One region of the Paracoccus seriniphilus genome, then DNA from elsewhere that is predicted to be linked to it. Evidence: riboswitches for the same ligand, from Rfam matches in the RefSeq annotation. Region 1 holds a riboswitch; the other holds the start of a gene.
What was found. A riboswitch is a leader RNA that binds a small molecule or an ion and turns the genes downstream of it on or off. The one in region 1 is predicted to bind thiamine pyrophosphate.

Region 2: linked by a shared signal. The riboswitch ahead of JHW44_RS13390 (thiamine ABC transporter substrate-binding protein) and the one ahead of JHW44_RS19090 (YkoF family thiamine/hydroxymethylpyrimidine-binding protein) in region 1 are both predicted to bind thiamine pyrophosphate.

Annotation. Positions count from the first base shown of each region.
Region 1 is NZ_CP067132.1:134,847-138,051, forward strand. Features, by position in the region: gene JHW44_RS19085 (hypothetical protein) at 1-1,028, shown strand, start outside; TPP riboswitch at 1,057-1,163, shown strand; gene JHW44_RS19090 (YkoF family thiamine/hydroxymethylpyrimidine-binding protein) at 1,154-1,765, shown strand; gene JHW44_RS19095 (ABC transporter permease) at 1,789-2,544, shown strand; gene JHW44_RS19100 (ABC transporter ATP-binding protein) at 2,537-3,205, shown strand, end outside.
Region 2 is NZ_CP067129.1:2,734,277-2,737,481, forward strand. Features, by position in the region: gene mutS (DNA mismatch repair protein MutS) at 1-1,753, opposite strand, end outside; TPP riboswitch at 1,854-1,955, shown strand; gene JHW44_RS13390 (thiamine ABC transporter substrate-binding protein) at 1,990-2,976, shown strand; gene JHW44_RS13395 (ABC transporter permease family protein) at 2,952-3,205, shown strand, end outside.

The DNA.
Region 1 (3,205 bases):
CCGGATCATCCTCCATTCAGCACGTTCTGAATATGAATGCGCCGTTTCTGGAAAAGCACTCGCTGCGCTATCTGCATGCGGGCCGCCAGAAGCCGGCTGACATGCGCATCCACCACAATCCGGTGGCGGCCATGCTGCTGTCGGGGGATGGCGCGCGTTTCGGCCGCGAACTGCACAGGGAACTGGCACGATCCCGGTGTCGCGATGCCATCCTCAGCGGCGAATTGCTCTCTCAGCCCGGCGTGGCGACACGCCTGCATGACATCCTGCCCGAACCCTTGCAGGATCAAACCAGGATCGTGGTCTATCTCAGACGCCCCGATCTTTACGTCGAGAGCCTGTTCAAACAGCGGGTCAAGGCCGATGCCACAACATCCACGGCCCGACAATTTCTGCGTCAGCATCACGCCAGGCTGCTGCACAGCCAGATCATCGACGAATATGCGGACAGTTTCGGAGAGCAGAGCATCATCCTGCGCCCCTATGACCCTTGTCACCTGCTGAATGGCAATGCTGTTGATGACTTTCTCAATGTCCTTGGCATCACCGAAACCGCCGATCTGATCACGCCGGCCGAGCCCGCCAATACTTCCTTTTCGCTGGCCTTCAGCCAGATGTCCGGGCTGGCCGTCCGACAACTGCAGCTGACCGCTCCGGCGATCACGAGCGCGGCCCAGAAACTGGCGCCGGCAGGAATTTCCAGATCGCGCGATGTCTATCATCTGGACAGACGCCGCTGGATCGTGTCGCAGCACGCCGATCAGATCGAAGCCCTGCGACGCCGGTTCCGACCCGATCTGGAGGCGCTGTTCGATCTGTCCGATCTGAGCGAAGGTGCCAAGGATCCCTTTCCGACCGAGAAAGAGCAGATCAAGTTGATGCGCGACGCCAGCGCCGCAATATTCAGGATATTGCCCTATCTGCAGGAAGAGCGGAAACCGCCATCGCTGCGCCGCGCAATCTCGCAATATTTGCCGGGATCGCCATTTCGGCACGGCTTCGCGTTTCGACGCCGCCCGGACGCTTGACAGCAGCATGCCATTGCCCGATGTTGCGCGCCATAAACGGGGGTGCTCACAGCGGGGCTGAGATGCGCATTGCAGCGCGAACCCTTCACAGCTGATCCGGGTAATGCCGGCGGAGCGAGGATCGCATGTTCATTGGCGCACAAGTGTCTCTTTATCCGATGACCTCGGATTTCGTTCAGGTCATCATGTCCGGGCTGAAGGCCCTGGACCCCTATCGTGACGATCTGCGCATCGAGACTGATGACATGTCCACGCTGATGGTCGGCGCGCCCGGTCCGCTGATTGATGCGATCCGCGACCTGTTCGCGACGACGGCACGCAATCCTGCCCATTCGACCATGCATGTCACCCTGTCGCGCGGCTGCCCCGGTGAACCCGATGATCCATCCTGCCGTTGCGACATTCTGGCCATAGCCCAGAATACACCGCTGGCGCAGCGACAGCTTCAGGCACAAGAGGCCGTGGCTGAAGCCCCGGATATGGGCGTGCAGATCGATGTGCAGTTTTCCCTGTATGTGCTGGGCCAGGATCGGCATATGGACGAAATCTACGGCTGCATCGAGTTCCTGAAATCCTCGGGCACCTTCCTGCGTTCCAAGAACTTCTGCACCCGCCTGCGCGGCGATGCCGGCGCGGTCTTCGAAACGCTGCGGCAGGCATTCCTGCGCTTTGGTCCAGCCGAGGGACATGTGACCATCGATCTGACCGCCTCGGCCAACAGCCCCAGCAAAGATTGAGGCTGCAGCGCAAGGAAAGCCTCATGCTGACCCGCGTCCTGCCGACCTTGATCCTTGCCGTCCTGCTGCTGGCGGGATGGGAGGTCTATTGCCACATGGCGGATGTCTCGCCGCTGATCCTGCCGCCGCCTTCCGGGGTATTCCGGGCGCTGATGCAGAACCGCGCCGAGATCGGCATGCATGCCGGTGTGACGCTGGCGGTGGCGACGCTGGGTTTTTCGCTGTCGGTGGGCTTTGCCTTTGTCACCTCGGTGCTGCTGCATTTCAATGGCTGGGCCGAACGAGGGCTGATGCCGCTGTTCGTGGCCAGCCAGACCGTGCCGCTGGTCGCGCTGGCGCCGCTGATGATCCTGTGGTTCGGCTTTGGCCTGCTGCCCAAGGTCCTGCTGGTGATCCTTGTCACTTTCTTTCCGATGCTGCTCAGCCTGTTGTCGGGCTATCGTCAAACCCCGCCTGCTTTCCGTGAATTGCTGGGGTCTATGGGCGCGGGCCGCTGGAGCGTATTTCGCCGCGCCACGCTTCCCTCGGCGCGTGCGGCATTTCTGGCGGGCCTGCGGATTTCGGCCACCTATGCGATCGTCGCGACGATCTTTGCCGAATATGCCGGGGCACGGCGCGGGCTGGGCATCTATATCCTGTCGGCCAAGAACAATTTCCGGGCCGATCTGGTGTTGGCCGCAGTGGTCGTATCGGCCTGCCTGACCCTGACCCTGCTGGGCGTGCTGCGGCTGATAGACCGGCTGACCGCCAAGGGGCCAGAGGCCCGCAGCCATGCTTGAGATCCGCAAGCTGTCGATCCGCACCAGAGAACGCGAATTGCTGTCAGAGCTGTCGCTTTCGCTGGCCGACGGGACCATGACCGCGCTGATCGGCCCCTCGGGCTGCGGCAAGACCTCGGTGCTGAAATGGCTGGCCGGCATCCTGCCCGATGCCATGCAGGAAAGTGGACAGTTGCTTCTGGATGGCGTCCCCGTGACACGCCCGCATCCGGCCCTGTGCTATCAACCGCAAAGCGATGCGCTGTTTCCATGGCTGACCATCATCCAGAATGCGGCCATCGGGCTGGAAATTGCCGGACTTTCGCGCGATCATGCCCGCCAGCAAGTGGCCCCGCTTTTTGCAACCTTCGGTCTGGAAGGCTGCGAGCAGATGTTCCCCGCTCAGTTGTCCGGCGGAATGCGCCAACGCGCAGCCTTCCTGCGCACCGTCGTTCAGGAAGGCCGCTTCATCCTGCTGGACGAGCCGTTCTCGGCGCTGGACGCCGTGACCCGCCTGCGCATGCAGGACTGGCTGCTGCAAAGATTGCACGAACGCCCGCGCGGAGTTCTGCTGGTCACGCATGATCTGCATGAGGCCGCGACGCTGGCAGACCGGATCATCGTCATGTCATCCGGTCCCGGCCGCATCATTGCCGATATCCCGGTAACCACCCCGCGCGAC
Region 2 (3,205 bases), on a different replicon from region 1:
AGGCACGGCTGTCATCCATCTGCGGACGCGTCCAGCCCTCACCTGCGGCAATATCGGCAAAGGCGGCTGTCAGGTCGATCTCGGCCAGCGCCCGCGCCGCTGTCCCGATCGGACCCGCCTGCGCCAGCACCGCCGAACGCAGCCGGGCGAATATCTCTCGCTCGGTCTCCAGTGCGCGGTCACGGGCATTGAGGATGCGTGTTTCCAGCTCGGACAGTTCCACGGTGGTAAAGCGGATCTGATTGGCCGTGGTCTGGCGATGGATGAAGGTCTCATTCAAGGGCGGCGCCAGCATCTTTTCAGCATGGGTGGCGGTCGTCTCGATGAAATAGCCCAGCACGTTGTTATGCTTGATCTTGAGGCTGCTGACCCCCGAGAGTTCCGCATATTGCGCCTGCATTCCCGCAATCACCGCGCGACCTTCGTCGCGCAGACGCCGGGTCTCGTCCAGATCCTCGTCAAAGCCCGGCGCAACGAAGCCGCCGTCGCGGGCCAGCAACGGCGGTTCGGCGACCAAGGCATCATCCAGAAGATCGATCAGTTCGTCATGGCCGGTCAGATCGGCGGCGGCCTCGCGCAGGATCTGCGCGGAATCCGGTGCCACCGTTTCGGCAATCAGCGCCCCCTGCGTCAGACCAGCGCGGATCGCAGCCAGATCACGCGGGCCGCCGCGCTCCAGCGCCAGACGTGACAGCGCACGGTCCATATCGGGCACGCGGCCAAGGGCCTCGCGCAGATCAGTGGCCAGCCGCCGATCCTCGACCAGTTGCGCCACGGCGTCCTGCCGGGCCTGTATCAGCGCCAGATCCCGCGACGGCGCACTGATGCGCCGCTCCAGCAAGCGTCCACCTGCTGCCGTCACCGTGCGGTCAATCGCCGTCAGCAGCGAACCTTCGCGGCCACCGGACAGGGCCTGCGTCAGCTCCAGATTGCGCCGGGTTGCCGCATCGATCTGCATCGCCCCTCCCGCGGATTCGCGGACCGGTGGGCGCATCAGCGGCAGTTTGCCCTTTTGAGTCATATCCAGGTAGTCGACGATCGCACCCATTGCCGACAGTTCGGCGCGTTCAAAGCTGCCAAAGCCGTCCAATGTTTCCACGCCGTAAAGCGCACAAAGCCTGCGCGCGCCGGCGGTGCTGTCAAAGGCGCCTGCAGGCAGATCGGTCAGTTGCGCGTCGGATTCGGCCGCCAGATCTTCCAGCCCCGATCCCTCGAGCGCCAGCAATTCGCGCGGTGCCAGCCGCGCCAGTTCCGGCGCAAGGCGCGACAGGGGACAGGGCATGACCTGAAATGCGCCGGTCGAAATGTCCACCCATGCCAGCGCTCCTTCCTCGCGGATCTGCGCGAAGGCTGCCAGAAAGTTGTGACGCCGCGCCTCCAGCAGGGTTTCCTCGGTCAGCGTGCCCGGCGTCACCAACCGCACGACATCGCGCGCCACGACCGATTTCGAGCCGCGCTTGCGGGCCTCGGCCGGGTCTTCCATCTGTTCCGCAATGGCAACGCGAAAGCCCTTGCGGATCAGGGTCAGCAGGTAACCTTCGGCCGCATGGACCGGCACGCCGCACATCGGGATCGGCTGTCCGCCATGCGTGCCTCTCTTGGTCAGGGCGATGTCCAGCGCGGCGGCGGCCTGCACTGCGTCATCAAAGAACATCTCGTAGAAATCGCCCATACGATAGAACAGAAGCGCGCCGGGGTTCGCCTCGCGGATCGCAAGATATTGCGCCATCATCGGGGTGGGCTGATCGCTCATGGGGGTCCTTCATCTGCGGTTAGAGGCGGTTCTAGCTGTCTGCGCCCGGCTTGAAAACCGCGCTTTCACCTTGCAGCATTCATCCGCCGCACTATGTTCATCGCATACCTCGGGGGGCCCGGCACCGGGCTGAGACGCGATTCGCGGACCCGTTGAACCTGATCCGGTTAGCGCCGGCGGAGGGAAGGTTTCGCTGTCCTTTCTTTCGCAATCAGAACCTGAAAGGAGGCCCGGCGATGTTGAAACCGACTGTCCTGACCCTTGCCCTGCTGACCGCCACGTCAGCAGCCGCGCAGGAAAAGCCCGTTCTGACCGTCTATGCCGGCGATTACATCGCCAGCGAATGGGGTCCCGGCCCGCAAATCGAGGAAGGTTTCGAATCCTTCTGCGAATGCGATCTGAAATTCGTCACTGGCGACATCCTGCCCCGCATCCTGATGGAGGGCGAGAAGACCGAGGCCGATATCGTCTTTGGCCTGAACACCGACGTCACCGCCCGCGCGCGTGCCTCGGGGCTGTTTGCGCCGCATGGTCAGGATGTGTCGAATCTGTCTCTGCCCGTCGCATGGCAGGATGACATCTTTCTGCCCTATAACTGGGGTGAAACCGCCTTCATTTATGACGACACGCGTCTTGAAAACCCGCCCGCAAGCTTCGAAGAGCTGCTGGCAGCGCCTGACGACCTGAAGATCGTCCTGCAGGACCCACGTTCCTCGATTTCAGGGCTGGCACTGCTGCTGTGGGTCAAGGCCATCTATGGTGACGACGCCGCGCAGGCCTGGGAAAGGCTGGCGCCCAAGGTGCTGACCGTGACCAAGGGCTGGTCGGAAAGCTATGGCATGTTCACCGAGGGCGAGGCCGATATGGTTCTGTCCTACACGACATCGCCCGCCTATCATATTGCCGCCGAAGACGATCAAAGCAAACATGCCGCGATCTTTCCCGAAGGGCATTACTTCATGGCCGAACTGGCCGCGCAGCTTGCCTCGACCGATCAGCCGGAACTGGCTCAGAGCTTCATGGACTGGATCCTGACGCCCGATTTCCAGAAAACCATTCCGCTGGCCAACTGGTCCCTGCCCGCCAAGCTGGATCAGGACGCATGGCCCGAGGTGATGCGCAACCTTCCGCGCCCCGAAAAGACCCTTTTCTATAGCGAAGACGAGGCAGAAGAGCTGCGCAAACCGGCGCTGGATGAATGGCTGCAGGCATTTTCGCGGTAAGGCGCGATGCCGGGGGAATCGCGGTCGCTTCGGGGCTGGCCGCGCTGATCCTGGGCACGCTGGCCGCAGTTGCATGGCAGGCCAGGGGTCTGTCGGCACTGCAGATATGGGATTGGCGCGCCGTCTGGTTCACGATCTGGCAGGCAGCCCTGTCGGCGGCGCTGTCCGCCATTCTGGCGGTGCCGGTGGCCCGTGCGCTGGCTCGGCGGCGCTTTCCGGGACGCAGGGC